Regions from separate parts of the Viridibacillus sp. FSL H8-0110 genome, predicted to be linked through region 1. Evidence: riboswitches for the same ligand, from Rfam matches in the RefSeq annotation. Region 1 holds a riboswitch; each other region holds the start of a gene.
What was found. A riboswitch is a leader RNA that binds a small molecule or an ion and turns the genes downstream of it on or off. The one in region 1 is predicted to bind S-adenosylmethionine.
Positions count from the first base shown of each region.

Region 2: another riboswitch for S-adenosylmethionine. It lies ahead of metK (methionine adenosyltransferase); the one in region 1 lies ahead of MHH98_RS02615 (5-methyltetrahydropteroyltriglutamate--homocysteine S-methyltransferase).
Region 3: another riboswitch for S-adenosylmethionine. It lies ahead of MHH98_RS19605 (methionine ABC transporter ATP-binding protein); the one in region 1 lies ahead of MHH98_RS02615 (5-methyltetrahydropteroyltriglutamate--homocysteine S-methyltransferase).
Region 4: another riboswitch for S-adenosylmethionine. It lies ahead of MHH98_RS14430 (methionine biosynthesis PLP-dependent protein); the one in region 1 lies ahead of MHH98_RS02615 (5-methyltetrahydropteroyltriglutamate--homocysteine S-methyltransferase).

Region 1 covers NZ_JBBOPJ010000001.1:526,470-534,627, reverse strand. The annotation lists gene yhbH (sporulation protein YhbH) at 1-119, opposite strand, end outside; gene MHH98_RS02625 (PrkA family serine protein kinase) at 493-2,388, opposite strand; gene MHH98_RS02620 (L,D-transpeptidase family protein) at 2,688-3,182, shown strand; gene MHH98_RS02615 (5-methyltetrahydropteroyltriglutamate--homocysteine S-methyltransferase) at 3,248-4,369, opposite strand; SAM riboswitch class I at 4,479-4,579, opposite strand; gene MHH98_RS02610 (S1 domain-containing RNA-binding protein) at 4,819-5,247, opposite strand; gene MHH98_RS02605 (DJ-1/PfpI family protein) at 5,488-6,039, shown strand; gene MHH98_RS02600 (alpha/beta-type small acid-soluble spore protein) at 6,508-6,717, shown strand; gene MHH98_RS02595 (tRNA dihydrouridine synthase) at 7,072-8,055, opposite strand.
Region 2 covers NZ_JBBOPJ010000001.1:880,672-888,829, forward strand. The annotation lists gene metE (5-methyltetrahydropteroyltriglutamate--homocysteine S-methyltransferase) at 1-831, shown strand, start outside; gene MHH98_RS04445 (hypothetical protein) at 1,224-1,535, shown strand; gene ytkD (RNA deprotection pyrophosphohydrolase) at 1,587-2,060, shown strand; gene MHH98_RS04455 (alpha/beta hydrolase family protein) at 2,038-2,823, shown strand; gene MHH98_RS04460 (hypothetical protein) at 2,828-3,286, shown strand; gene pckA (phosphoenolpyruvate carboxykinase (ATP)) at 3,435-5,021, opposite strand; SAM riboswitch class I at 5,224-5,342, shown strand; gene metK (methionine adenosyltransferase) at 5,606-6,802, shown strand; gene MHH98_RS04475 (gamma carbonic anhydrase) at 6,975-7,487, opposite strand; gene MHH98_RS04480 (alpha/beta hydrolase) at 7,609-8,158, shown strand, end outside.
Region 3 covers NZ_JBBOPJ010000001.1:3,948,538-3,956,695, forward strand. The annotation lists gene MHH98_RS19595 (MetQ/NlpA family ABC transporter substrate-binding protein) at 348-1,166, opposite strand; gene MHH98_RS19600 (methionine ABC transporter permease) at 1,182-1,853, opposite strand; gene MHH98_RS19605 (methionine ABC transporter ATP-binding protein) at 1,843-2,856, opposite strand; SAM riboswitch class I at 2,975-3,080, opposite strand; gene MHH98_RS19610 (carbon-nitrogen family hydrolase) at 3,160-3,948, opposite strand; gene MHH98_RS19615 (pyridoxal phosphate-dependent aminotransferase) at 4,129-5,292, shown strand; gene MHH98_RS19620 (glycine C-acetyltransferase) at 5,460-6,659, opposite strand; gene MHH98_RS19625 (YczE/YyaS/YitT family protein) at 6,965-7,606, opposite strand; gene ybaK (Cys-tRNA(Pro) deacylase) at 7,731-8,158, opposite strand, start outside.
Region 4 covers NZ_JBBOPJ010000001.1:2,879,284-2,887,441, forward strand. The annotation lists gene MHH98_RS14405 (aminopeptidase P family protein) at 1-659, opposite strand, end outside; gene deoD (purine-nucleoside phosphorylase) at 1,787-2,491, opposite strand; gene MHH98_RS14415 (YozE family protein) at 2,663-2,884, opposite strand; gene MHH98_RS14420 (methyl-accepting chemotaxis protein) at 3,005-4,852, shown strand; gene MHH98_RS14425 (tetratricopeptide repeat protein) at 5,072-6,001, opposite strand; SAM riboswitch class I at 6,174-6,277, shown strand; gene MHH98_RS14430 (methionine biosynthesis PLP-dependent protein) at 6,349-7,479, shown strand; gene MHH98_RS14435 (aminotransferase class I/II-fold pyridoxal phosphate-dependent enzyme) at 7,475-8,158, shown strand, end outside.

The DNA of each region.
Region 1 (8,158 bases):
TTATTTTTAATTGCATCTTTTACTTTTTCCATGTGGCGTTGTTGATCTTGGTACCCTTTGCGATGGAGGGACCAATTTTCCTGAGAGATGACAAAGCGCTTATCCTGGTTTTCGCTCATTTTTATCCTCACCCATCTATAAAATCAAATTCGCCTAAGACTATTAGCAACCGACTTTACATCATAATCAAAAGACCGTTATTTCTTGATATTGCATTATTAAGTACGGCTCCCTGTAAGTTTTACTTCTTATATGAAACCCCTTAAAATTGGAAGGCACTTTTCTTATAATATGTTAGTTTTTAGAATTGTTTAACTTCTTTTTGTAAAAAAAAAAGAGTGCCCTAAAGTTTATCTGGACACCCCTTATTTAAAAAGAAAAGATAATATACGTTTTGTAATAGCTGTCTAGAAGAATGCGCCATGCTCCCTTCAAATCGCTAAAGGGCATCCGTCCAGCTCTTTTCGGGGTAACTAGACGCTTTTCTTAACTTTAACGATTCAGTAAGCTGCCTACATATTGCAATAATTCATTTGCTGAAGTTGAATTATATCCATGTTCATCTATAAGCCTTGCAACAACTTCGTTAATCTTTTTAAGCTGAGATTCGTCAGGCATTTTTGAGGACGTTGTAATTTTCACAACATCTTTTAAATCAGCAAACAGTTTCTTTTGAATTGCTTCACGTAATCTTTCATGAGAATGATATTCGAATCTCTTTCCATTTCTTGCATAAGCCGAAATACGAATCAAAATTTCTTCTCGGAATCCCCTCTTCGCATTCTCCGAAATTCCTATTTGTTCTTCTATGGATCGCATTAGTTTTTCATCTGGATTCATTTCTTCTCCAGTAAGGAAATCTCGAATTTTATTTTTATTACAGTATGCTTCAACATTATCGAGGTAATTGTTCATTAGCGTTTTTGCAGATTCTTCATACGAATAAACAAATGCTTTTTGAACTTCATTCTTAGCAATATCATCGTATTCTCTTCTTGCAACTGCAATATAATTTATAAATTTTTCCCTATCTTCTTGGGAAATCGAGGCATGTTGGTCAAGCCCATCTTTAAGCGAGCGTAAAACATCTAATGCATTAATAGATGGCACTTCTTTTCGAATAATGGCAGATGAAATTCGATTTATTATATAACGAGGATCGATACCATTCATGCCCTCATTTGGATATTCTTTTTTCAATTCCTCTACATCAATTGAGTTATATCCTTCTACACTTTCCCCATCGTACATACGCATCTTTTTCACAAGATCAATACTTTGCTTTTTAGGTGTTTCTAACCTAGTTAAAACAGAAAAGATTGCAGCTACTTTTAATGCATGAGGGGCAATATGAACATGCGCCATATCACTTTCATTAATCATTTTCTCGTAAATTCGCTCTTCCTGACTTACTTTTAAATTATAAGGAATAGGCATCACAATAATTCTTGAGTGAAGTGCCTCGTTCTTTTTATTTGAAATAAAAGATCGGTATTCAGTTTCGTTCGTATGAGCAACAATTAACTCGTCAGCACTTATTAATGCAAATCTGCCTGCTTTAAAATTGCCTTCTTGTGTTAATGACAATAAGTTCCATAAAAACTTTTCATCTAATTTAAGCATTTCCTGAAACTCCATCATGCCACGGTTTGCTTTGTTAAGTTCTCCGTCAAAACGGTAAGCACGTGGATCTGATTCAGAACCAAATTCCGCAATCGTTGAAAAATCAATACTACCAGTTAAATCAGCAATGTCCTGTGATTTTGGATCAGAAGGTGTAAATGTCCCAATCCCCACACGTTTATCTTCTGAAAATGTAATCCGTTCAATCATGACATTTTCAATAAGGCCATCATATTCTTTTTCGAGTCTCATCGTGTTTAAAGGAGATAAATTACCCTCTATGCGCAAACCATACTCTTCATAAAAATCTTTACGCAAATGGTGAGGAATAAGGTGGAGTGGGTCTTCATGCATCGGACATCCTTTTATTGCGTATACCGCTCCTTCATCTGTTCGTGAATATTGCTCAAGCCCTCGCTTTAGCAATGTCACAATTGTAGATTTCCCTCCACTCACGGGTCCCATTAATAATAAAATCCGCTTGCGAACATCTAATCTTCTTGCTGCAGGATGAAAGTATTCCTCTACCAATCTTTCAATTGCCGATTCGAGCCCGAAAATTTCTTGTCCAAAAAAGTTAAATAATTTTTGCCCATCTCTTTCTTCTAATCCAGAGCTTTTAATCATATTGTACACACGTGAATGGGCTGTTTGAGCAACTTCCGGCCTTTCCTTTACAATGTTTAAGTAATCCGCAAACGAGCCTTCCCATTTCAGTCTGTTTTCTTCTTCACGATAAACTTTAAACTTACTTAAAATGTCTATAGCCTTCCCTCCATTCTTAGCCTGATTTATAACATAGTATGAAATTAGAGAAATAATGATACCCAATAATGAGTCATTGTTGAGGATTCTTCTTTGAGGAAATCTTGAAGTAGCTTATGGAGCATGCATTCAACTGGTTAAAGTGTCATTAATCCTACTAAAGACCAATTTTATAGTTGTCAGCAGTTTTACCTTTTCTGCCATTCCTTCTAAAAAAATTGTGAATGTCAATATGTCATTATGAAACTCCCTATATAACAAACATATAATGTACTGTAACAACTTCGGAGGTGATTACACTGATTCATACGGTTAAACCAGGTGAAACACTGTTTCAACTTTCTAGAGATTATCGCACACCGCTATCCGCAATTATAAGCGCGAACCCATCTATCAATCCAAATGTACTTTATATTGGCCAACCTATTGTTATTCCAGGTTTTCCTGATCCTAATACAATTCCATATCAAATTGATGTTTCACTCAACAATCGTTGGCTTAGATTATATAAAGATGGTATTTTACAAAAGCAATATCCTATTGCGGTTGGAAAAATGTTAACCAATACACCTGTAGGAAATTTTATTATCATTAATAAAGCACCTAACCCAGGAGGCCCATTTGGAACGATGTGGATGAGCTTATCAAAAGATACGTATGGAATTCACGGCACAAATGATCCAAGCTCAATCGGTAAGGCCGTATCTCACGGCTGTATTCGTATGCATAATGAGGATGTAGAAGAGTTAGCAAGTATTATTCCAATAGGAACTCCGGTTTTTATACATCCATAATGGTAAATAGGACTACCCACAATAGTCTGATAGCTGACTTTTGTAGATAGTCCTTATTTTAAAATCTATTTATTCCAAACGTCTTTAGCGATACGTACAACATGACGTAATTTTTCCCATTGCTGTTCTTCAGTTAATAGATTGCCTTCTTCAGTAGAGGCAAAACCACATTGTGGACTTAAACAAAGTTGATCGATATTCACATATTTCGTTGCTTCTTCGATTCTTCCTTTAATTTCATCTTCATCTTCGAGTTCAGAAGTCTTGGAAGTAATCAATCCCAAAACGACATGTTGATCTTTAATGAATCGTAATGGATTAAAATCTCCTGATCGTTCATTATCAAATTCTAAGAAAAAGGCATCCACATTCACACGTGAGAATAGTTCTTTTGCGATCGGCTCATACGCACCTTGATATAACCATGATGATTTAAAATTCCCTCGACAAATATGGATCGTAACCGTCATATCTTCCGGTTTATTTGCTACTGCTTCAACAGTAATATCAGCAAACTTTTTTACTAATTCATCTGGATCAAATCCCTGCTCTTTTATCTTATCTCGGAAAACATCACTGAACAAAGCTCCCCAGCTTGTATCATCTAATTGTAAGTAGCGGCACCCTGCTTCATAAAAAGCTTGAATCGCATCTTGATATACTTTACTAATATCTTTAGCTACCTCATCGAGTGAAGCATATGTAGGATTGCTTAAATACGGTTCGCTTCCAACTACACCCGAGTAAAAAATCATATTAGGTCCTGGGATTGTAATTTTAGCAACATGCTCACCGGCAATACTTTTCAAATACTTAAAGTCTTCTAAAAATGGATGTTCTTTAGGGAACTTTAATTTCGAATCGACCATGTATGCCTCCGCTTTTTTCATCGCTCCATTAAAAGCACCCGAAAGGTCTATTTCATAAACACGAATCCCTTCAATCGCTCTGATAAAGTCTAAATGCCACCATCTTCTTCTAAATTCACCATCTGTTACAGCAGATAGACCAACTTCTTTTTGTTTTTCAACAAGCTTAGCAATTTCTATATCCTCAACTAATCGTAATTCTTCTTTAGTGATCTGACCTTGTTGATATTGTGCTCTTGCATCTTTAAGTACTTGTGGGCGAAGAAAGCTCCCTACATGGTCTGCTCGAAATGGTGCTTTAGTTACTGTATTAGTCAAATTAGACAACCCCTCTGAAGTTAAATTTGTATTTTTTATTGAGCTTTTCGAGGTACAAAAAAACCCCTTCTTAAAAGAAAGAAGAGATTGGCTTCATGGCTATTTACTCTTCTTATCTTCAAGCGTTACGCTTCTGGAATTAGCACAGTGCAAAAAAAGTCTGTTGCTGAGATATCAAAGGGCCAGTCCCTCCATCTCTCTAAATAAGAAAGTTACATATTTAATTACTAGTTAACAATCTACATGTATATCCATAGAATGTCAATAATCAGAACTATTTACCTGTTCAATTCAAGTTTTATCTTATTAAATATTTATTAATTTGTAGATTTGATATCGATCATATACTTTATTTAATTCTAATGACTAAAGTAGTGTCTGTGACTATGGTCCATAAAATTAAAGAAACGCACATCTTAAAAGATGTGCGTTTCTTCTGCTATCTATAATTATCCTCTTCGTCCGCCTCTTCCACCGCGTTTAGACTCGGTGCTGCGTTTTAGAGTAGATAAGTTATCTTCACTTGATTTTAAGAATTTAGCCATCTTATCTTCAAAGGTTTCCTTCGGTTGGAAATTGCCTCGTGGACGACTATCTTTCTGGCGATATGGACGCTTCGTATATGAAGACGTATTTTCAACAGGTTTATCAATCGCTTTTTTAATGGATAAGGCAATTTTTCCTTCTTTTTCGCTTAGGACCTTAACTTCTACTTGATCCCCAACTTTCAGATGGTCATTAATATCTTTTACGTAAGCTTCTGCAACTTCACTAATGTGCACAAGTCCTGTGACCTTATCTGGCAACTCAACAAACGCACCAAAATTTGTGATTCCTGTAACCTTACCTTGTACCTTGCTACCAATTTCTACTGACAATCCATTTCCTCCTAATAAATACTATACTTTATTATATCAAATTTAATTTTTGGCGCCAGTATTCCGCTATATTTTTTAATATCAACAATATTTCCAATTTAATACTAATAACTTAAATAGTATCCGTGACTGGCACAATTAGATTTTTTAAAAAAATCTATCGTAATAGAGGGAATTGATAATATATTCAGAATATACAAGTGAAGGCGAAAGACCATTTTTGAGAGGAGGAAATGAGTAATGTCAAAGAAAGTATTATTGTTAGCTGGAGATGCCGTTGAGGCTTTGGAGATTTATTATCCTTATTATCGTTGTCTTGAAGAGGGCTATGATGTGCAAATAGCTGCTCCATCGAAGAAAAACTTACAGACGGTCGTTCATGATTTTATTGGTTGGGATACTTATACAGAGAGTAAAGGATACTTAATTGAATCTCATTTGGCGTTTGAGGATGTACAGCCTGAAGAGTATGATGGATTGATTATCCCTGGAGGTAGAGCTCCTGAATACATTCGATTAAATGAAAATGTTCCAAAAATCGTTGCTCATTTCTTTGAGGCAAATAAACCTGTTGCAGCAATTTGCCACGCTAGTCTCATTTTAACAACTGTTTCTCAATACTTAATAGGTCGCGAATTAACGGCTTATATCGCATGTAAACCAGATGTAGAAGCTGCGGGTGCAACTTATATTGAAGATCCTCTCCATGTTCAAGGAAACCTCATTTCCGGACATGCTTGGCCTGATCTACCCGGATTTATGAGGGAATTCATTAAACAACTGAATCAATAAGGTTTGTTAATAAAAGATAGACAAAAGAACGTATCCATATATCCTAAAGTATTTTGGATACGTTTCTTTATAACTACTGATTCACTTCCTCATAAACCTCATTCATAAACAGTAAGCATTTGAAATTAGTATAAATTAAAATGTAGATCAGTTTTAATCTGTAATTCAATTGGATATTCTACACTCTAAGCTACTAAATTCCCCACACTTATTCTGCCTGCATTATTATTTCTCCGTTTGTTTCACAGAATAACCTTTTTGTAATTACTATATTTTTATTTCAAAAATACTATTTACAATCCCTTTCATTAAAAGCTACATTAAAAAATTTTTTTTAAGACAATCCAATGAGGCTTTTCTGTCGCTATTGCAGCCTAAAAATATTTGTAGGATGAACTTTTCACCTCTTAACTAAATGTATTAAAAACAAATCTTTGTCCATTCTAATATCACAAGGAGGTGAAAGTTATGGCTTCAAATAACCGAAGTTCAAATAAACTTGAAGTACCTGGTGTTCAACAAGCGATTGATCAAATGAAATATGAAATTGCTCAAGAGTTTGGTGTACAACTTGGAGGAGAGGCTTCTTCTCGTGCAAACGGTTCAGTTGGTGGAGAAATTACTAAACGATTAGTTCAAATGGCTGAAAACCAAGTAAAAGGAAATTCCGGGAAATAAAAATCCAAAGTAAGAAGGTAGAGTTATTATGCTCTACCTTTTTACTTTGGATTTAAAAACTTTAATTTAAATAATCACAGTCTAATCGAATTCTTCTAATTGGAATTCGTTCTTAAATGATTATAGTAACTTCTACCACATACTGCTTCAGAATGTACAGAGTGTATGTGGCAACACAAGGGTGCTGGTAGGTTTATTCCATTCTTAAGACCTTTTTCTTTCAGAAAACAGACTTTATCAAAATAAAAGGTGCGGCCGCAAAGGAACTTGAAACTAAATAAAATAAGTACACATGAGTTGATGTGATTCATTTTTTCTCTAACTTTTTAAGAGTTTCATCATTTCACTGTCCCGTCAACATTCTTTTCCAAAGTTATCAAGCAATGCACGCACTTCATCTGTTGATTTCGTGTTCATCAATTGATTTCTTAATTCAGCAGCTCCAGGGAATCCTTTGACATAAATTTTAAAAAAGCGATGAAGCCCTGTCATTGATCGTGGTAGTACTTCCGCATATTGATCTTGAAGATCAAGCTGCAGTCTTAAAAGATCAAGATACTCTTTACTGCTATGCTCTTTTGGCTCTTTTTCAAAAGCAAAAGGATTTTTAAAAATACCTCGCCCGATCATAACGCCATCAATACCATATTGTTCAGCAAGCTGCTGCCCAGTTTGACGGTCAGGAATGTCTCCATTGATTGTTAGTAGCGTATTTGGTGCGATACGGTCACGTAATTTTTTGATTTCCGGAATTAGCTCCCAATGCGCATCTACTTGGCTCATTTCCTTTCTTGTACGTAAATGAATAGAAAGGTTCGCAATATCCTGTTTTAAAATATGCGTTAGCCACTCCTCCCACTCATTTATATCGTTATAGCCAATTCGTGTTTTCACGCTGACAGGCAGTCCGCCCTCTTTTGCTGCTTGAATAAGTTCTGCCGCAACATCTGGACGCAGAATAAGACCACTACCTTTCCCTCTCGATGCCACATTCGGTACAGGGCAGCCCATATTAATATCGATGCCTTTAAATCCTAGCTCTGCCATGCCAATACTCATTTGACGGAAATATTCGGGATTATCCCCCCAAATATGTGCCACCATTGGCTGTTCATCTTCTGTAAAAGTCAAACGGCCACGCACACTTTTCATGCCCTCTGGATGACAATAGCTATCCGAGTTTGTAAACTCTGTGAAAAATACATCCGGTCGACCGGCTTCACTTACAACGTGACGAAAAACAACATCTGTCACATCTTCCATTGGTGCAAGTACAAAAAATGGTCGTGGTAAATCACGCCAAAAATTATCTATCATTTCAAACTCAAATCCTCTCACTATGGATACAACTTCAAACTCTCGGTCAAAAAATATAAAGCCTAATGTTCCACTTCTTTTACACTTATATCATGTTTAATAACTTATTATCAAACACAAGTAC
Region 2 (8,158 bases), 350 kb from region 1:
GAATTTGAAAGAACAGATATGGTTGAATACTTTGGAGAAAAGCTTGTTGGATTTGCATTTACAGAAAAAGCATGGGTCGTTTCATATGGATCACGTTGCGTTAAACCACCAATTATTTATGGAGATGTTAAGTGGGAAAAACCAATGACGCTCGATGAAACAGTGTACGCACAATCGTTAACAACTAAACCTGTTAAAGGTATGTTGACAGGGCCAATTACGATTTTAAATTGGTCATTTGTTCGTGATGATGTTCCACGTAGTATTGTAGCTCAACAAATTGCCTTGGCACTACGTCAGGAAATTGAAGCATTAGAGACTGCTGGTATTCGTATTATTCAAGTCGACGAACCTGCACTTAGAGAGGGTTTACCATTAAAGTCCTCAAAACATGATGCTTATTTGGACTGGTCAGTGGATGCCTTTAAATTAGCTACATCAGGAGTTGAAGATGAGACGCAAATTCATACGCATATGTGCTATTGTGAATTTAATGATTTTATTGAACCAATCCATGCGCTTGATGCGGATGTTATTTCAATTGAAACATCGAAAAGTCACGGTGAAATTATTGGGGCTTTCAAAAATGCAACATATACAAATAGTATTGGTTTAGGTGTGTACGATATTCATAGTCCAAGAATTCCTGAAATAGATGAAATGGTTGCTGTAGTAGATGACAGTCTTGAAGTTATCTCACCAGAACAGTGCTGGATTAATCCGGATTGTGGTTTAAAAACACGAAAAACCGATGAAACTTTAGCAGCGCTTGAGATAATGGTAAAAACCGCTCAATTGTTAAGAAAACGAAGTGTACAACGTGTAAACTAAAAAAGTATCATACAAGCCTATAATCCAATTAAAATTGAATTTTGTTATAACATTGATTATTAAAAAATAAAATTGATATAAGTTACTTTAGAAAGAAAATCAAAATTTTGAATCCGCCTTTACTTAAAGATTAGTAGAGGTGGATTTTTAGGTGCTATTCATATTATTTTATCAGTGAAGAGCGTTAAGGATATTCGATGAAACAAAGTTAACCGAGGTGCTATTGATAAAAGGGTAGAAGTTACCAAGGTCATTTAAAAGGTTATTGAATGAATAAATTTAAGTGAAAAGGTATCTTCTATTATCAACAAGTGAATATTGCTATGTTTACTGGGGCTCAAAGTATAATTGATTTAGATTAGGTTATCCTATATAAAAAAAAGGATGATATGATGAATAAACCCATTACACTTTACGTTTCGATTGCAAATCAGCGTTACTATACTTCTCCTGACGAATCACCATGGGAATTTAAACTTCAGATTGAACCACAGTATATAAAAGTTTTTGACCAACTATTTAATCAAGCGGAATATTTTGATGGGAAGAGTATATGGAGAGCTCAATTACCTTACATTCCATACCATTTAGATCAGGAAAACGATGAAGTTGATCTACGTTTAAAGAAACTATATGCACTTGTTCATGAATTTGGTGATACTGAAACGAAGCAATTAATTGAGCAAATGCCGTATTATAGTTGATTGAAAAACATACCTTCGTTACACTTAGAGCAATAGGGAGTGATCGAAGGTATGTTTACATTTACAGATTTAAACGGCAATGGTGTTGAATTATCTTTTAAAAAAAATGCTTTTAAAATAGCGCCTAAGCATGTATTAGTCTTGGCTAAATATCATAAACAGTGGTTATTAACGGATCATCCAAACCGTGGCCTTGAATTTCCAGGTGGCAAAGTAGAAGGAGACGAAACGTTAGAACAAGCTGCTGAAAGGGAAGTATATGAAGAAACAGGTGCTATCATTCATGAAATAGAATGGTTAGCAACATACTATGTTCATGATGATCGTCCATTTAGTAAAGCAGTATATGTGGCAAATGTATTGAAAATCGATGACATTCAGCAAAAATTTGAAACGAATGGAGCTGTACTGCTATCGGATGAAGAGTTACATAATTGTGATCGACTAAGCTTCTACATGAAAGATGCAGGGATGAAAAAAATGTTGGAGAAGGTGAGTGAACGTGAAGATAAATGGCTTCGTTGAAAGTAGTCGTAGTTATCCGTCTCCAAATCCACAAGTTCGTCTAACTGAAATTACATATTGGTCTGAAGGTTTGCGAGTGAAAGGATTACTTGCAGAGCCCGTAGCAAAGGGTATTTATGAAGGACTACTTTATCTAAGGGGCGGTATGCAGGGTATTGGAATGGTGCGACCTGCTCGTATTGCGCAATTTGCATCGCAAGGATTAGTTGTTTTTGCGCCGTATTACCGAGGAAATCGTGGGGGAGAAGGGCGAGATGAATTTGGTGGAAATGACCGTTATGATGCAGTGAATGGTGTCGATGTATTAAAACAATTTTGTCGTTCACATCGTATTCATATTTTCGCATTTTCTAGAGGTGGTTTGATGGCGCTTTGGACTGGAATTTTGCGAAATGATATTACCTCGATTGTGACTTGGGCAGGCGTTTCTAATCCTAAATTTACTTATGAAGAACGTATAGATATGCGTAGAATGATGAAAAGGGTAATAGGCGGATCACCTACTAAGATGCCTGAGGCTTATGAAGAACGTTCACCAATTGCGAAGATAAAGCAATTAAATGCACCAATATTAATTATTCATGGTAAAAAAGATGAAAACGTTGGAATGCATCATGCATTATTGCTTGAAGAAAGCTTAAAGGCATTTAATAAGCATGTTGAAACATGGTATTATAATGACTTTACACATTTTTTCCCTAGTGCAGTCAATCACAAAATAGTTAAGAGCGCATGTAATTGGATGAAACTCCAAAAGGGGTGAACTAATGCTAGGTTATGTAAAAATAACAGTCGACCCGGAAAAATTGAAAGTGGGAGCAAGTTTTGAGGAAACATATCTATTTTGGCAAATTCTTTGCGATGTATTTGTAAAAGAGTGTGTAGAAGTAGAGATTCAAAGTTGGCAAGAAGAAAATGGTGTCATTGAAGAGTTGGAAAAAATATCGGATGTCTCTAAAGATGAAGGTCTAATAAAAATTCAAAGAATTCCTCTAACAGATGCTAATCGTGCATTTTTTAATAATCATGCTGCTAATAAAGAGGGGAAATTAAAATGGTTCTCTATGCGCTTTTACGATGAAAATGGGAAAGGCAGAATAGAGGTTAGGGATTATGGCTTTGAGGTACGCTTTAATAAGGTCACAGGAGCACAATCTGAAGAAGTGATACAACAATTTTCTAATCCTCATACAGAGGCGGTATTTTATGATGATGATGTTGAATAAGTTGATTGGAGCGTAGCGACGAAGCAGCTTTGAGCCCGCCCGAGGAAAGCGTCCACCGTAGTGGAAATCAACGGTCTTAACAATTTGTATATATTGTAAAATAAAAAGACCACTCAGAGAGTGGTCTTTTCTAATTTGTTCGATTGATTTAAGCGATAGGACCGCCGTTTTTCACGATATCTTCTGAAACAACACCGAATTTTTTGAAGTTTTCGCGGAACATGTTAGCAAGTGCAGAAGCTTTTTGATCATAAGCTTCTTTATCTTCCCAAGCGTTACGTGGATTTAATACTTCAGTTGGGACACCTTCAATTGCTACAGGCATTTCTAAACCGAAGATAGCATCTTTTTCAGTAAAGACGTTATTTAGTTTACCATCGATTGCAGCGCGAACCATTGTACGAGTGTAAGAAAGTTTCATACGGTTACCAACACCGTACTCGCCACCAGTCCAACCAGTGTTTACTAAGAAAACGTTTACTTCGTGTTCGTCGATTTTGTTACCTAACATCTCAGCATAAACTGTTGCTGGAAGTGGTAGGAATGGAGAACCGAAGCATGTTGAGAATACTGGTTCAGGTGAAGTAACACCACGTTCAGTACCTGCTAGTTTAGATGTGAAACCACTTAAGAAGTGATACATTGCTTGTTCTTTTGATAACTTACTGATTGGAGGCAATACACCAAAAGCATCTGCAGTTAAGAAGATGATTGTTTTAGGATGGCCTGCAACAGATGGATCAACAATATTTTCGATATTTTGGATTGGGTAAGCAACACGAGTATTTTCTGTTAGCGAAACATCATCATAGTTAGGTATGCGTGTTTCCTCATCCACTACTACGTTTTCTAATACAGTACCAAAACTAATTGCATTGTAAATTTCAGGTTCTTTCTCTTTAGAAAGGTTGATAGTTTTAGCGTAGCAACCGCCTTCGATATTGAATACACCGTTGTCAGACCAACCATGTTCATCATCACCGATTAGTTTACGATCTGCATCTGCAGATAACGTTGTTTTACCAGTTCCAGATAATCCGAAGAACAATGCTACATCGCCTGCTTCACCAACGTTTGCTGAACAGTGCATTGAAAGAATACCTTGTTGTGGTAATAAGTAATTCATGATACCGAAAATTGATTTTTTCATTTCTCCTGCGTATTCAGTTCCACCAATTAGGATGATACGTTTTTCAAGCGAAACGATAATGAAAGTTTCTGAGTCAGTACCGTCTACTGCTGGATCCGCTTTGAAAGTTGGAGCAGAAACGATTGTGAAGTCAGCTTCATGAGTTTCTAACTCCTCTTCAGTAGGACGAATGAATAATTGGTGTGCAAATAAGTTATGCCAAGCGTATTCATTTACTACACGAATAGCTAAACGAGATGATGGGTCTGCACCTGCAAAACCTTTAAATACAAACAATTCTTCTTTTTCTTTTAAGTAGTTTACTACTTTAGTGTATAATGAGTCGAAGATATCTGACGAAATTGGTCTGTTTACTTTACCCCAATCAATTTTGTCTTTCGAACTATCTTCTTCAACCATATATTTATCTTTAGGAGAACGACCTGTATATTTTCCTGTGACTGCCCTTACAGCACCATCAACAGTTAGGATTGCCTCACCGCGTGAAGTAGCTTTTTCTGTTAATTGTGGTACTGAAAGTTGTTCCAGAATATTATCACCTTTCAATAATTCCTTCAGTTCATTCGTAATTTCTACTGAATTCATCGTTTTACGTACCATCCTTTTTATATTATTCCTCGTATTAGAGGGGATTTATAATTCATTTCGGAAATTAGTATAACACATTTAGTTAAATAATCTATACTAATTACCATTTAATTTTCATGAAAGTTGTACTTTTTTTTAGAAATAAAAAAGGTGTTGACAACTAAGGTATAATGTTCTAATATGAGAAATTGAACGGATACTCTTATCCCGAGCTGGTGGAGGGTCAGGCCCTATGAAACCCGGCAACCTGCATTGTGATTTTATGTGATGCGCTGGTGCTCAATCTGATGCAAGGATTTGATCCTTGAACGATAAGAGTGAAAGGTGCTTATGAATTATTCCCTTCCACTCATTAGTAATAATGGGGGGAAGGGTTTTTTTATTTAAAATAGACCAATTCCTAAATTTTTTATAAGTATGTGTAATTTATGCGGTTCTATTTATATATAGTGGCACTTTCTAGAATCCTCGTGTTAAAGGCAGCAACGGCTTGGCGTTCAATCCTACTGGAAAGAACTAACATGGGTAATGAGTACCGTATCATTTCCGAGGCAATCTCGCAGATAATAGGAGGAAACCAAATGACAAACCGTCGACTGTTTACATCTGAGAGTGTAACAGAAGGACATCCAGATAAAATTTGTGATCAAATTTCGGATGCCATTTTAGATGAAATCGTTTCAAAAGACCCGAATGCACGTGTAGCGTGTGAAACTACAGTTACAACTGGTCTTGTATTAGTAGCAGGAGAAATTACAACATCAACTTATGTTGATATTCCTAAAATCGTTCGTGAAACGGTAATGGAAATCGGTTATACACGTGGTAAATATGGCTTTGATGGCGAAAACGTAGCTGTTTTAACAGCAATCGGTGAGCAATCAGCTGATATCGCATTGGGCGTTGACCAAGCACTTGAAGCACGCGAAGGTTCAATGACAGATGAAGATATTGAAGCAATTGGTGCAGGTGACCAAGGTTTAATGTTTGGATATGCATGTAACGAGACACCTGAGTTAATGCCTCTACCTATTAGCTTGGCACATAAATTAGCAAGACGTTTAACTGAAGTTCGTAAAACAAACGAGTTACCTTATTTACGTCCAGATGGTAAAACACAAGTAACAATCGAATATGATGAAAATAATCATCCAGTTCGTGTGGATACAATTGTTATTTCAACTCAACATGATCCAGAAGTAACGTTAGAGCAAATTAAAGAGGATTTACAAGCACGTGTAATTGCTCCAGTTGTACCTACTGAATTACTAGACGAGAAAACAAAATACTTCATCAACCCAACAGGTCGTTTTGTAATAGGTGGACCAAAAGGTGATGCAGGCTTAACGGGACGCAAAATTATCGTAGATACTTATGGTGGATATGCTCGTCATGGTGGCGGTGCTTTCTCTGGTAAGGATGCGACTAAGGTTGACCGTTCTGCAGCTTATGCAGCGCGTTATGTTGCAAAAAATATCGTAGCAGCTGAACTTGCTGAGCGTTGTGAAGTACAACTGGCTTATGCAATTGGTGTTGCACAACCGGTTTCAATTGCAATCGATACTTTCGGTACTGGTAAAGTAAAAGAAACAAATTTAGTTGAATGGGTTCGTGAATTATTTGATTTACGCCCAGCTGGAATCATTAAAATGCTTGATTTACGTCGCCCTATCTACAAACAAACAGCTGCTTATGGTCACTTCGGCCGTACAGATTTGAATGTTCCTTGGGAAGCTACAGATAAAGCTGCCGTTTTAAAAGAAAAAGCTGGACTTTAATTCAATCTGAAAAATTACAATAACATAAAATATCCCGAGTTACATGTTGATTATTAAGTAATCAATTGTAGTTCGGGATGTTTTTTATTATATTATAGAAGAAACTCATAGCAAGAGATTAAAAAAACCTGAGAATTCGTTTGAAAAACGATACTCAGGCATCTTGATTGAATTATTTTTGAAGTGATTTATAATATTGTCCTTTTTCGTAATACTCGTTGACAATACGGTCCATATCTTTTTTATCTTCCTCTGTTAACTCTCTAATAACTTTTGCAGGGCGTCCAAATGCTAATGTGTTTGGAGGAATTTTCTTACCTTGCGAAACGAGACTACCGGCACCTATAAATGCACCTTCGCCAATCTCAGCACCATCTAGGATAATTGAAGCCATTCCTACAAGAGCGCCTCTTTTTATAGTACAGCTATGTAATGTTACTTGATGTCCAATTGTCACATCGTCTTCTAAAATAAGTGGATATGCAGGACTTTGATGTAAACAACATAAATCTTGGATATTTACTTTGCGTCCGATAATCGTAGGTGAAACATCTCCGCGAATAACTGTATTGTAAAAAATAGATGAATCAGGTCCAATAGTAACATCGCCAGTGATAATTACGTTATCACCGATAAAAACGGATGGGTCAATAGATGGTTTTTTGTCTCTAAATGGATAAATCATCGAAAAACGCCTCATTTCAAGTTATTATGTATTATTATCGTAACAAAAGGAAGCTATGAATGGAACTGAAATCGTCAGAATACGTTAATATATACGTAGGAATTTATGAGGTGAGATAGTAATGTGGAAATGGGAAACGGATGGCCAAGCAAGAGCTGTCGCTGTAATTATACATAGTGCATACGAACATCATCGTCGTTATGCATGGTTAATCGAAAATTTAAGAACATCTGGTATTCATGTTATTTCAGGAGATTTACCTGGACATGGTGAAGAGAGTAGACATAAACGTGTGCATAGTGAAGAGTTTAAAAGTTACGAAACATTTGTTAAACAACTTATGCAAGCAGCTTTAACATATAACTTACCTGTATTTGTTGTGGGACATGGTTTAGGAGCTATATTAGGGATCCATGTTGTTGAAAAATTCAAATACGAATGTACAGGTATTATAATAACATCACCTTGGATGCATTTAAAACACCAACCATCAAAGTTATCAAATGCTTTAACAGGTCTAAGTAAACTGACAGGCAATCTGAAAATCAATCACGAAATCAATATTAAACACTTAACGAGAAGCTATGAATTTTATAAAGAGGAAAAAGATGATATTTACTATAATGATGTCATAACTGTCAATTGGTATCGTGAACTTCATGGTTTCATGA
Region 3 (8,158 bases), 3.4 Mb from region 1:
ACTTCCACCTTCTCGGTTGAAAACTGAAAGTACGTTTTCAATTCGAAGGTTCCAGCGCTTGTCGAGTCTAGGGGACCGCTTCAGCATTTACTCGAGATATCCAGCTTCAGCGGTCAGACTCTCGAGGTCACTTCCACCTTCTCGGTTGAAAACTGAAAGTACGTTTTCAATTCGAAGGTTCCAGCGCTTGTCGAGTCTAGGCGGACCGCTTCAACATTTACTCGAGATATCCATCTTCAGCGGTCAGACTCTCGAGGTCACTTCCACCTTCTCGGTTGAAAACTGAAAGTACGTTTTCAATTCGAAGGTTCCAGCGCTTGTCGAGTCTAGGCGGACCGCTTCAACATTTACTTCATCCAGTCAGGTTTGCCGAAACCTTTAAATTCTTCATCGATGATTTTTTCAAATTCTTCCGATTTAACGATTTCTAGTATATCTTTTGCTAGTTGTGAATCTTTGTTTTCTTCCTTAACCGCAATAACATTACGGAATTTATCAGGCATGTTTTCTAAGAAGAGTGCATCTTGTAGATTCAGTCCCGCCGCAAGTGCAAAGTTTCCTGGGACACCAACAAGGTCAGCGCTATCGATTGCACGAGGCAGCCCCGCCGCTTCTATTGGTTGGAACACTAAGTTTTTAGGATTTTCAACAACGTCTTTTTCAGATGCTTTTAGTTCTTCGATGTTCGGGTCAATTTTGATAAGACCTTGTTCTTGTAACGCTAATAATGTACGTGCCGCATTTGATGGATCATTAGCAATTGCTACTTTTGCGCCGTCTTTAATACCATCAATTGATTTAAAATCTTTTGCAAAGAAGCCCATTGGTGCAGTTGGTACGTTAATTAGACCAGTTAATTTCATTTTATTTTGTTCATTAAAGTTTTCAAGATAAATTGAATGTTGGAAAAGGTTTGCATCAATATCACCAGAATCTAATGCTTTGTTTGGTTGTACGTAGTCACTGAATTCAACTGTTTTTACTTTATACCCTTTTTTCTCTAATTGCGGGATGATTGCTTTATTTAACATGTCACTATACGGCCCTGCAGTTGCGCCAATTTTAATGTCTTTTGAATCTTTTGGTTTGCTTTCATCTTTGTTACCACATGCAACTAAAACTGTTGCTAATACGAATAATAACGCTGCTAGTAAAAACTTTTTCATTTTCAAATCTCCCCTTTATCGTTTATCAATTGCTTTTGAAATGGCATCGCCTGAAAGTTGAATAATTTGGACAATAACAATTAAAATGACAACTGTCGCAATCATAATTGTGTTGTCATAGCGGTAGTAACCAAAGCGAATAGCTAGGTCGCCAATTCCACCGCCGCCGACAATACCAGCCATTGCGGAATATGCGACTAAACTAATAATCGTCATTGTCACACCTTGGATAATACCCGATTTCGCTTCAGGTAATAGCACATCTCGTATAATCATCCACGGTGTTGCACCGACAGCTATTGATGCCTCGATGACACCTTTATCAACTTCACGCATAGACGTTTCTACAAGTCTCGCAAAGAACGGAATGGCTGCTACAGATAATGAAACACTTGCCGCTACGGGACCAATTGTATCTCCAACCAGTATTTTTGTTAGCGGGAACAACGCTACTAATAGAATGATATACGGAACGGAACGAACTAGATTGACGATAAACCCTAAAATTCCGTTAAAAAAACGATTACGTAAAAATAAACCTTTGCTTGTAACAAATAGTATAATTCCAAGTGGTAAACCAATAATTAGTGAAATGCTAAGTGAAATACCAATCATCAGTAACGTTTCACCAAATGCTTTCCAAATGTCTGGAAGCATACTAATAAAGTGCTCGAAATCAAATAGCATTGTTAATCACCTCCACAAACGCACCGCGTCCTTCCATATAAGAAATAGCTCTCCCTACATTATCCGGTTGACCTTGTAGCTCCATTAAGAAAATGCCAAGAGGTTTTTCTTGAATATATTCAATTGTGCCGTGCAAGAAATTACCACGTACTTCAAAGTTTTGAATCATATCTGAAATGACGCCCTCTCCAGCTACATCTCCTTTGAATAGTACTTTCACAATTTCCCCTGTCACACCTTTAAGAATCGTTGGTGGCAGTTCAAATGATACAACGCTGCTAATAAATTCTTGTGTTAATGGCTCAACCGGATTTGCAAAAACGTCGTAAACTGCCCCTTCTTCAATGACTCTTCCATCTTGCATAATAACCATTCGATCACAAATTTCTTTCACAACATCCATTTCGTGCGTGATAAGGATGATTGTAATATTTAGCTCACGATTGATCTTTTTTAGTAAGCGTAAAATGGAAACCGTTGTTTTTGGGTCAAGTGCTGATGTCGCTTCATCACAAAGTAGTACGGATGGATTATTTGCAAGTGCGCGGGCAATGCCGACACGTTGCTTTTGACCACCACTTAATTGTGCTGGGTAAACGTCTATTTTCTCAGATAAACCTACCATTTCAAGCAATTCTTTTACACGAGCATTAATCAGCTTCGGTGGTGTAGCCGCTGCTTTTAAAGCAAATTCAATATTTTCGCCAACCGTTTTTTGACTGATTAAGTAAAAATGTTGGAATATCATTCCGATTTTCAAACGCGCTTTACGAAGTTGTTCACCTTTTAATTTTGTTAAATCTTGACCATTTACTACGATACTGCCACTTGTTGGTCGCTCTAATAAATTGATACAACGTAGAAGCGAGCTTTTTCCTGCGCCAGAATAGCCAACAATACCGAAAACTTCACCTTCATCGATTGTCAACGATACGTTGTCTACACCCGTTACCGTACCCTTCTTGGTTTTATATACTTTTGTAAGATTCTGAATCTCTAGCATATTGTATCCCCTCAAATCTGTTTAAATTATGTAACTTCTATAGAAATACTTGGAATTTGCTGTATTAAAAAACGCTTCTTTCGGTTATCTGAAAGAAGCATCGTAAGTGTAAATTGGCGATTTATCTTCCAGAATGTACTCATTCTGTAGGAATTGGCACCTTCCCTTTGGCAGGGGGTTGCCGGACGTCATAGGGCCTATCCCTCGGTCTCTCTAGATAAAATTCAATATTCGTTTGTAAGTTATGAACTAAATATTACTGTGAAATAATGTAGATGTCAAACACTTTTTTGAAACTTTGAATTATTTCAAAATATCTTTATATAATTCAGGACGACGATCATCATATACCGGGATTCGTTGGCGAATTTCATCCACTATAGAGAAATCGACATCGATAATCGCCATTTCTTCATCTTCTCCACCAGTCCATAACACTTCACCCCAAGGTTCAATAACCATCGATTGACCGTTGAAATTTTGTTTTTTATGGCTAATTCTATTTACTGCAATAACAAAACACTGGCTTTCAATTGCACGTGCTTGTAATAACGTTTTCCAATGATCAATACGTGGCGTTGGCCATTGTGCAGAAACGAAAATTACTTTCGCTCCGTTCAATGCATGAAGACGTAACCACTCTGGAAAACGAATATCGTAGCAGATAACACCAGCTGCTGGAATATCACCCAGTTCAAAGTTATTTTGCTTATCGCCAGCTGATAAATACAAATGCTCGTCCATTAGACGGAAAAGATGCGCTTTATCATATTCGCTGACAAGCTCCCCTTTGTTGTTATATACGTACATCGTATTATAGAATTTACCATCTTTTTTCGTTGATACCGAGCCACCAACAATATGAATTTGTAATTCTTCTGAAAGCTTTTGTAGAAAATTCTTTGTGCGTTCCCCGTTCGGATCTGCAAGGTCTTCTAATTTCTCTAAAGCATAGCTAGAATTCCACATTTCGGGAAGAATTGCGAGTTCCGCCCCCTTATCAGCGGCCTCCCTGATAAACTTTTCGACGTTTGTAAAATTTTTTTCGATGTCCCCGAAGGCAACATTTAATTGTATACATGCAATTTTCATAACTCCACCACCTGTAGACATTTTCTTAAAAAGGTTATAATATTTCTCTTATTATTGCGACTATTTTATACATACGTCTATTTTATCCACAAAGTAGTTGTTGTGTATAGCGTTTTTATAAGAAAGATTTTGTGGATAACAAGTTATTAAAGAAAATAATTCAAGGGGGTTTGTTCGAAGATGGAATTTTCAACGAGATTACAACAGTTGCCGAAGCAGTTTTTCGCAACTTTAGTACAAAAAGTAGGTGCCGCAGTTGCGGAAGGTAGAGATGTCATCAATTTAGGCCAAGGAAATCCAGACCAACCAACGCCTCCTCATATTATAAAAGCTATGCAGGAAGCTGTTATTAATCCGCAAACTCATAAATACTCTCCATTCCGTGGCTTGCCAGAATTCAAGGAAGCCATTGCTGAATTTTATGCGCGAGAATACGGCGTTGAAATTGATACAGATACGGAAGTAGCCATACTTTTCGGCACAAAAATTGGTGTAGTTGAATTACCTTTAGCTATTATGAACCCTGGTGATTCAATGCTACTCCCAGACCCTGGTTATCCGGACTATTGGTCAGGCGTAGCACTAGCGGATGTCAAGTTCGATACACTTCCATTACTAGCGGAAAACAACTTCCTACCTGATTACACAACTGTGTCAGATGAGGTAAAAGCTCGTGCGAAATTAATGTATTTAAATTACCCAAACAACCCAACTGGTGCTGTTGCTAATTTATCATTTTTCGATGAAACTGTGCAGTTTGCGAAAGATCACGATATTGCAGTAATGCATGACTTTGCATATGGAGCAATTGGATTTGATAGTGAAAAACCAGTGAGCTTTTTACAAGCTGAAGGTGCTAAAGATGTCGGGGTTGAGTTGTATACTTTATCGAAAACGTATAATATGGCCGGTTGGCGGGTCGGCTTTGCCGTTGGTAACGCAAAGTTAATTGAAGCATTAAATTTAGTACAAGACCATTTATTTGTCAGCCTATTTCCTGCTGTGCAAGAGGCTGGTATTGCAGCACTTTCTAGTTCACAAGATTGTGTAACTGAGTTAGTGGCTATGTATGAAAGCCGCCGGAACGCATTAAAAGTCGCTTGCGATCGTATTGGCTGGGCAGTGACAGCTCCAAAAGGATCATTCTTTGCATGGCTTCCTGTACCAAAAGGATATACGAGTGAAACATTTGCTGATTTATTGCTAGAACAGGCTGATGTAGCAGTTGCTGCGGGTAATGGTTTTGGTGAATATGGAGAAGGGTACGTACGTGTTGGCTTACTTGTTGATGAGGACAGGCTTCATGAAGCAATAACTCGTATCTCAAAACTAAATTTATTTTAAGTATTTATAAACTGAAAAGCTAACTTATCTCATAAGTTAGCTTTTCAGTGCATGGGTTTAATAACTATATCAATAAAACAGTCACATAATCACAGATGGTTATAGATTTAACAAAGAAAATTTCCTAATAAAATGCCCAGCACACATAGCGCTGAGCATTTTTTATATTAAAAAATTACGCCTAGCTCTTTACCTACTTTTTCATAAGTCGCTAAAGCTTCGTCTAGCATTTCTTTTGTATGTGCGGCAGTTGGCATATTACGTACGCGTCCAGTGCCTTTTGGTACAGTTGGGAAGACGATTGATTTAGCGTATACGCCTTCTTCAAAGAGACGAGCAGAAAAGGCTTGAGTTAGTTTTTCGTCACCAATGATACACGGTGTAATCGGTGTTTCAGATGCGCCGATGTTAAAACCAAGTTTTTTCAGACCCGCTTTTAAATAATCGCCATTTTCCCACAGTTTATCGCAAAGTTCTGTTGAATCAATTAACATTTGAACAGCTGCAGTGATTGCAGCAACATCACCTGGTGGTAAAGCTGTTGAAAATAAAAATGGACGAGAACGTACTTTTAACCAATCAATTAAATTCTTCTTACCAGCTACGTAACCACCTACTACACCAATTGCTTTAGACAGTGTACCGATTTGGAAGTCGATCTCTTTTTCTAAACCGAAGTGCTTCACAGTACCTTTCCCTTTACCTGTTACACCTGATCCATGAGCATCATCCACATATGTAATAAGATCAAATTCTTTCGCAATTTCTACGATTTCAGGAAGTTTTGCGATATCTCCATCCATTGAAAACACACCGTCAGTGATGACCATTACTTTATTGTATAAGCCTGATTCAGTTGCTGCTTTTGCTTTGGCACGTAAATCGTCCATGTCAGAGTGATTAAAAGCAATAATTTTTGCTTTTGATAAGCGACAACCATCTATAATAGATGCGTGATTTAGTTGATCAGAAAGGATAGCATCATTTTTATCCATAACAGCCGAAATGGCTGCCATATTACAGTTGAATCCTGATTGATATGAAATGGCTGCTTCTGTACCTTTAAATTCTGCTAGTTTCTCTTCTAATTTAACGTGAAGATCGAGTGTACCATTGATTGTGCGGACTGCTCCAGCACCTACGCCGTATTTTTCGATTGCTTCTTGAGCAATTTTCTTTAATTTATCATTTGTTGCTAAGCCAAGATAGTTATTTGAAGATAGGTTGACCAAATTTTTGCCACGCACTTGAATAACTGAACCGTTCGGGCCTTCTACTGGATCTATTTCGTTGTATAAGCCTTGGTCGCGCAGTTGTTGCAAGTTGTCGTCTACGAATGTGTTCAGTACGTTTGACAAGAATATCATCCTTTCAATTTTCGATAAAAATATTGTAGCATACTTTCATCGTTATTTGTACATCTGAAAAGAACTATTACCAACAGCGATATGAAATTCATTGCAATAACTAGACATACTGTCCTTACAAGAAACACAGTTGTACACTCAGAAAAATTAGAATACTTACTTTTCTAGATTATTTTGATGGAAACAGTACATTCTATTAAGTAATTCATCATTCATAACCTCTTCTAAATTTCTCTGTTATGACTCACTCATCTTATTCTAGAGTACTAAAAAAGTGAGTAGACAATTATCTACTCACTTTCTACTTATTTCGTTAACTCTGAAAATGTTACTTGTTCTTCGCCAATACATTTCAATAATAATTTGCGGCTATACGCAAGCGAAAATTGAACAATAGGACCAAGACCAAATGCCATAAGGACAGTACCAAGACCTACAGGACCACCAAGTAACCATCCTGCTACAGCAACTGCAATTTCCATAATTGTACGGGCTTTAGTAATACTTAAACCCAACTTGTCTACAGCTAAAAGCATCAAGCTATCACGAGGACCTGCCCCAAGATTTGCTGAGATGTACATTCCGCCACCTAAACCTATTAAAATAATACCGATTACGAAGCTAAGAAATTGTAGTGCTAAATGATCAACATCAGGCAATAACCAATTGAAGAAATCAATAAAAATACCGATACACACCATATTGATAAAGGTCCCTATCTTAGGCAATTGACGAGTACCAATTGCTGTAATACCAATAATAATTATGCCAGTAATAATTGACCAACTACCAATGGAAAAACCGAAGTTTTTGAATAGACCTATATGCAGTACATCCCATGAGCCTACCCCAAAGGTTTGCCCTTTAATTGTTAACGAAACACCGAGCGCAATGACGATAAGTCCCGTCATAAAAAATCCCCAGCGCCAACTATTTATTTTATTCACTAGAATCCTTCTTTCTACAGAAAAATGAAAAGCCCTCTACGCAACAAGCATAAAGTGGCTTTTCAATGATAACTAAACTATTATAACAAAATTCGTTCCTATTTAAAATAATACTGTCCTAGATTTATATAATAGCTGCGAATTTCGCATCGATGATTTTTGCTAAAACGGCCGGTTGGATACATATTTGCATGCCTATTTTCCCTGCACTAACAAAGATACGGTCAATCGTTTTTGCTGATTCATCTATGAAGGTTGGGAATAACTTTTTCATACCAATAGGCGAACAGCCACCTCTAATATACCCTGTAGTTGGCAATAAATCTTTGACAGGTAGCATCTCTATCTTCTTTTCCCCAACAGCCTTTGCAGCAGCCTTTAGATTAAGCTCTGCTGCTACCGGAATGACGAAAACGTAAAATCTCCCTTTACTAGCTGTAGAAATGAGCGTTTTATAAACACTCTCGACAGGTTGCCCAATTTTACCTGCAACTGAAATACCATCGACTTGACCGTCTGTGATTTCATATTCTGTCAATGAGTATGGGACTT
Region 4 (8,158 bases), 2.4 Mb from region 1:
ACAATTACATTCGCAATGGCTACTGGATTGTTTGGGACATCTACGCCTCTTATATTTAACAGCCATGCAATATCATCAAGTGACGATAAGATATAATAGTTTGCATCTTTTTTCGCCATTTCACTTCGAACTTCAGTTAATTTTTCTATTTGAGTTTTACCGGCAAATTTCACATCATGCATGAAAATTGCGCCTTTAGGAATTTCTGGTCTGTCTTCCCATAAGTCTCCTACTAAATCTTGCTTCATTTTTAATTCGATATTTTTCGCTTTAAAATCAGCTTCCATTTTTCTAACCATATTAATAGAGAATACAGTGCCATCAAAGCCTACTGTATTTCCTTTATTTAGAACGTCCGCAAGCCACTCTGAGTACGCTGGTACACCAGGATCAGCCATTCTAAACAATCTGATTCCAGAGTCCGCTAATTGGCTCACAGCTTGAATATAGTATCTACCATCTGTCCATAGACCAGCATCATCTAAAGTAATTACTACCGTACCCGCTGAACCTGTAAAACCAGAAATCCATTCTCTAGATTTCCAATGATCTGCTACATACTCACCTAGATGAGCATCAAAACTCGGGACGATATACGCATCTATTTGATGTTCTAACATTTTTTTTCTTAACAGGGCTACTCGATCTTTAATATTCATTCCTAATACCTCCATCAGTCTAGTTTTGTGTCTTCACGATTATATAACTATGTAGTTCATAAACTATTCAGTAGTTCTATTTTTCAGAATTCACTAAATATAATCATACATCTAAATTAGATCAAAGTCCTAACTTAAATGAGGCCTACCTCGAATTAATAATAATGAAATCTAGATAGAAGCAAAAGAAAACATTGAGTTAACAAAGATTACTTTGTTTTTTAGATACCGATGGCCGCTGTAAGAACGTTATTATAGATTCTGTATGGTTTAAGATTGATTAACCGAGTTTCTATTTTTATTTTCTTCATTCAAAATATAATCTACTATAAAATACCTTCACGATAATACAAATTAATATAATCATTCCTATAAAAATAGTGTTTAATTTTTTTGCAATACTCAAGTTAAATACCTCTTTCTGTAGTCCGTTATGATTTCAGCAAATATCTCAAAAACATAGATTAGACACTTTTTTTAGTTTTTTATTTATAATAAGTAAACGAGTATAAAGAGAGCATATGATGAATGAATACATACACAATATATTTACTATATTCTCCTTCAAAGTAAGTTATAGATAAATAATAGGAAATAGAAGGTTAACAACTGCCAACAAAAATACTTATACTAATGTGGTTTTCTAATGAAAAAGCCTCCATGCTAGGAGTATATACCCTGCATGGAGGCTGTTATGTCATATGCTCGTTTTTATAAACGCGTATTAAATACACTTTCAGTTGTAACACTTACGCATCCATACTTAGATTTAAAGCCACGGTATTTATTTGTTCCATAGTTGCTGTTTGTTCTTTCAAAGAAGGAGCTATCAATTCTAAATTAACTGTATTTGTTTGAAGTTCTTTTGTTACTGAAAGAATAGAATTAACAAATTTTTAAATGAAAATAAATATCCGTCCAGTATTGGTTTAAAACAGCTAGGACAAAAAAATATACGTGAAACTCTTGATACGTATTCCGATATTGATATATCTCAAAAATAACAAGCAACACAATTATTTAATGAATTAAACAAATAAAAAAGTGACCAATCATGACCACCTTTTTTGAAATGGTCACTTTTGGTCACTTATTAAAAATTGTAAATACGCAAACTCTTGATACGACTAGTCTTGAATAGCTGCTTCTAATGCTACAACCATCATGTCATTAAATGTTAATTGACGTTCTTCAGATGTTGTTACTTCACCAGTAATGATATGGTCACTTACTGTTAGGATTGAAAGTGCTTGACGGCCATATTTAGCTGCTAAAGTATAAAGTGCTGCAGATTCCATCTCAATTGCTAAAACACCATAACGAGCTAACTTTTCATTTTGGTTTTCTTCACTATAGAACATATCAGCAGTAAAGATGTTACCCACTTTTAAATTAAGGCCAGCTTCTTTCCCAGCATTATATGCTTTTAAAAGTAAATCAAAATCACCTGTTGGAGCAAAATCTAAACCATTGAAAATGATTTCATTCATTTTAGAATCAGTAGAAGCACTTTGAGCAATAATGACGTCACGAACTTTAACATCTTTTTGGATTGCTCCACAAGTACCTACACGGATTAACTTTTGAACACCGTATTCTTGCATTAATTCGTTTACATAAATAGAAATTGACGGCACACCCATACCTGTACCTTGTACCGATACACGTTTACCTTTATATGTACCTGTAAACCCTAACATATTACGTACTTCATTATAAGGTATAACATCTTCTAAATAAGTTTCTGCAATGTACTTTGCACGAAGTGGATCACCAGGAAGTAGTACAATGTCTGCGATATCGCCTTGTTTTGCATTAATATGAATACTCATTAGTATCACTCTTTTCAATAGTATTGTTATTCATCATATTTCTATAATTTGGCTATGATGCTACAAGCATTGTACCAAGAAAGTCTGACCTCTGACAATTATTATCTTAAATAAGCTATAAAAAACTTACATTTTTCAATATATCCAATTTTTATTAAATTATTACTTATTTTATTTATATTTTAACTCATATAAATACCAAAGCTCATCAAAAACGCGCGCACTCATTTCTTCATCTGCTTTTTCTTCGACATATCTCGAAAGTAGATGAAAATCTGTTGATTGTTTAGGAAAGCTATGATCGTGAAAAGCCGCTTCTGCAAACGTAGATTTCTCATCATATTTTCCACCACCACGAAATGATTGAACATAACTGTAGAACGAATGATTCATAAATATCTCCCTCCTAATAGTTACATAGTAATGATTTATTTTTCGAAAAGTATAGAATATTCTTTCACAAAGAAGTAAAATGAACATTATTCAATAGAAATATGGAAAGTTGGTGACAAATTGGTTAAAAAATCAAAAAGAAGTAGTGAAATTGTTAAGAGAAGTGATAATCAAAGCACTAACAAGTCATCAGTTTCAAAAGCTTCATTTTTCAAAATGAAAAAGAAGAAAAAAAACATTGAAGTTCATGGACCTATTCAATCGAACTTTTTCAAAATGATTCGTGGCCGTATCATTATTAACTTCTTTATACTCATCATTATTCTATCAGCAATGCTTGTTGTTTCCTATTCAAATATGTCTAACCTCCAAAATGAATTAAAGGTGTTCACAGGGAAAAATCTAGTAGAGCAGATGAAAGTAAATAGTTTAGCTGCGGATATTGCGAAACTGTCAAACTCTGAACAAAGTTATATTATTACAGGAAAAGATAATTTCTTAAGACAGTATAGTCAAGATAAAGACCGAATTGAAGCAAATTTATTAGATTTACAAAAAATATTCTCTGATCGTAAAGAAGAGCTAGATCGAATTACTTCCATTGACCAATTTTATGACAATTATATTCAGTATTCGAAGCGACTGATAGATACACGCCAAAATTCAGGCCTTGAAAATGCTCAAAAACTTGTTCTCGCTGGAAATGGCAAGACAGCTATGAGTTATATAGATGTGCATATTGAAATGATTAATGACGTACTAACCAAGAAAAACAACGAGCAAATCAAATCACTTGAACAACAAACAGAAATCGCAATGATAATTTTCTTAATTTTAACAATATCATCTATTATTTTAACTATAATAACTGGTACTATCCTGTTCCGTTCAATTAAACGTAATACAGCTGCAATTAATACATCTATTCTAGATATCGCACAAGCTAATGGTGACTTGACAAAACGGGTTAAAGTCAAGACAAAAGATGAATTTGCAGAAATCGCAAATAGTACAAATGTGTTAATCACATCCATTTCGGCATTAGTAAAACGTGTGAGTACACTAGCGGAGAACGTCTCAGCCAGTGGCCAACAATTAATGGCTTCAGCAGATGAAAATTCGAATATTATTCAATCAATTGCTGATTCAACAGGCGAAATCGCTGAAGGTAGCGAACAAACAATGCTACGGATGAATAACGCAGTTCAAAAGATGAATTTATTAGAAGAGGCGGCTCGTTATTTAAGTACAGATGCAGAACATGTGAAAACAGCAACAGATCAGATGAAAGTCGCTGCTGAGCTTGGTGGAAAAACTGTCGAACAGTCATCAAATGTTATGATGTTAATAGAAGAAACTATGGCCAATACGACAGAAACCGTTGAAGCACTTGGTAAGAAATCATCCGAAATTACTTCCATTATTCGTACAATTACTGAAATCTCGGAACAAACAAACTTACTTGCCCTTAATGCAGCCATTGAAGCTGCCAGAGCTGGTGAGCATGGTAAAGGATTCGCTGTCGTTGCAAATGAGGTTCGAAAGTTAGCAGAGCAATCTCAAAAAGCAGCACGTGAAGTAACCGGGATTGTTTCGTCAATTCAATCAGAAGTACAAGCTATTGTCTCACAAAACCATGATGGTGTACAAAACGTCATACGCGGTGTTGAAGTGACAAATGAAACAAATGCTTCCTTAGATAAAATTATTAAACAAACAAACGAAACTGTAGCCATTATTAACAAAATGGTAGTTCAAATTGAGCAAACTTTAAGCTATAGCCAAGAAGTGGCTGTATCCTTTATAGAAGTAAATCAAATTGCTGAAAATACAGCTATGAGTACAGAGCGTTCAGCAGCTTCTGCAGAAGAAGGCTCTGCTTCAATGCAAGAAATTACAGCATCAGCGATTGAACTATCTCATCAGGCAGATGAGTTACGAAAAGTGGTTGGGGAATTCAAAGTATAACTTTTCCACTAAATGACTTGCAAACTCTAATGAGATTGCAAGTTTTTTTATTTCCCACTATTGATTTCGCTTTATAAAAATTTACTAAGTTCATACTATATCCCTCCTACCCTACACCTTTTCAAGACAACCTTTTATAGTAATATTAATGAATACACTTCAGTTATAGGCTCTATATAAACAAAAATGGCCAGAGATATTATCATTTCTCTCGGCCACTTACATATTTACATATTCATCATACGTTTTATTACCATGTACTTTGCATCCGTAAAGATAACATTGAGAAACATAATATGGCTCGAAGAAAATTTTAGGACGGTAGCCATTCAAAATACGACCAATCAGTGTATTATATTTTTCATTTGTATGTTGCAAGTCCATAATGGTTTCTTCAATATTCCCCTCTATGAATTCTCCATCCATCGCCCTTACTTTGCTTTCTACAATTTCATCAGTCGTTTCTGTCTTCATCTGGTCTATAATATCTGCGGTTTCTTCTACTCTACCTAATTGAATGAGTGAGTAGACATAATGTTCTACCCATTCATATGATCTAACTATTTCTCTCCATCCCATTTCAAATAACGGGATTGCTTCATCAAAATAGTTGATTTGAGCAAAAAGTTCAGCCACGTTTACTCCACCCATATAATTTTCATCATTTTCATTAACTTTTCTCAGTGTTTTAAGTACAGAATCGTGATCATCTAACTGTAAGTATGAAACCATTTCCGCATATTTCAAAAAATCGCCATCAGTTGCGGACTTTTTATAATGTTCTGCTGCCTTTTCAAAATTGTTCATATTAAAATATGCTGCTGCTAAGTTCGCATGGACTACTTCAGTATCTTTCATTTTTAATGCATATTCTAAAATCCTGATGGCTGAAATGTATTTTTCCATTCGCAAATAAATTTCACCTAGTAAAGCAAAAGGAAAATAATGCTTTGGCTGTTTTTCAATTGCTTCAGCTAAAAGGGGTAAAGTTTTATAATATTCTTCTGTGTCTCTTATATAAAAACATGCTAAGTTATGGAGCGATTGTATATCTCTCTTTTCCATTACTGCTTGCTCTAGCATCATTTGAGCTTCTTCAAATTTAAATTCTAGTAATAACTGATTAACAGCTATGTCATTTAAATTCATCTTGTCACCTTCCAATTCAACTATGCAATAATAGCATATTCATATAAAAATTGTACCACTTATAGAAATTTATAAACTTTTCAAATTAGATTTGCTTCATAATAAGGTTGATATTATCATATTCACATGGTAAAATTTCATTATTATTAACTTTCAAACAATTGAATATATTTACTTATCAAGAGAGATGGAGGGACTTGGCCCGTCGATATCTCAGCAACCACCCTAAATGCGGCAAGGTGCTAATTCCAGTAGACGTAGTCTTGTAGATAAGGAGATTGACTTCATATTTTGAAGGCCCTCTTCCTTAGAGGGCCTTTTACTTTTTTATAAAGGATGATGACATGATGACAAACAAAAACATTGCGACACAATTAGTTCAGCTGGGAAATCATACCGATTCCAAAACAGGTGCTGTGAACACACCAATCTATCTTTCTACCGCCTATACTCATGATGGGCTTGGCCAATCAACTGGTTATGACTATACACGTACAAAAAATCCAACACGTACCGTTTTAGAAGAAGGTTTTGCTAAATTAGAATCTGGAGACGCTGGCTTCGCCTGTAGTAGCGGGATGGCAGCTGTTCAATTAGTTCTATCCCTATTTAAATCGGGTGACGAAATTATTTTACCTGAGGATATCTACGGTGGTACATACCGTTTACTCGGTCAATACCAAGAACAATATGCAATCAAATCTCATTATGCAAAATTCTCTTCTGTATCAGAGGTTGAAGGTTTAATAAATGAAAATACACGTGCTATTTTCATTGAAACACCAACCAATCCATTAATGCAGGAGTTTGATATTGAACTTTATGCTAAGCTTGCAAGAAAGCATAGTTTATTATTAATTGTTGATAATACTTTCTTAACACCTTACTATCAACGCCCAATCGAGCTAGGTGCGGATATTGTTATACATAGTGCAACTAAATACATCGGTGGTCATAATGATGTTCTAGCGGGTCTTGTTGTAAGTAAGGGTAAAGAGCTTAGCGAAAAACTATTCACAAACCATAATGCTGCAGGTGCAACGCTTGCTCCAATTGACTCATGGTTACTGCTACGTGGATTAAAAACATTACACCTTCGCATGAAACAACATACTGAAAATGCTAAGCACATCGCGGCTTATTTAGAACAAGAACCTTTAGTAAAAGACGTTCTGTTTGCTGGTAAAGGTGGAATGATTTCCTTCCGTTTACAAAAAGGTGAATGGGTTGGTAAGTTTTTAGAAAACTTGAAGTTAATCGTCTTCGCTGAAAGCCTGGGTGGTGTTGAAAGCTTTATCACATATCCTACTACACAAACACATGCGGATATTCCTGAAGCAGAACGAATTGCTCGCGGTGTTGATGACTCCTTACTTCGTTTCTCAGTTGGTATTGAGGAAGCAGAAGATTTAATCGCGGATTTACAACAAGTTTTTTCTATCTTAGAAAAAGAGGTGTCATCATATGAGTTCAATTAATGAAAACATTGAAACAAGTTTAATCACTGCTTCTACTCGCGGTGATTACGAGCAAAAAACAGGTGCAGTTAATGTTCCAATATATTTATCATCTACTTTTGATCAAGAGCATTTCGATTCGTTTGGTCCATATGATTATAGTCGCTCTGGTAATCCAACTCGTGATGCATTAGAGAAAACGATTGCTGAACTTGAAGGAGGGGCACGCGGATTTGCATTCTCTTCCGGTATTGCGGCCATCGCGTCTGCATTTATGATATTAGAAGCTGGCGACCATATTGTTGTGACATCTGAAGTGTACGGTGGAACATACCGTTTTGTGACACAAGTGTTAACGAAATTTGGCGTTGAGCATACATTTGCTGACTTCTCTGATTTAACATCAGTAGAAGCGGCTATACGTCCAAATACAAAGGTGTTATATATAGAAACTCCAGCTAACCCGCTTCTAGGTATTACAGATATTGAAGGGGTTGTAGCTATTGCAAAGGCAAATGGTGCTCTAACATTTTTAGATAACACATTTATGACACCTTTATACCAACGTCCATTAGACCTTGGTGTAGATGTAGTGTTACACAGTGCCACTAAGTTTTTAGGAGGACATAGCGATATTATTGCAGGGCTTGCGGTAACAAAGGACGTAGAGCTTGGTAACCGAATCTACTTCATGCAAAAC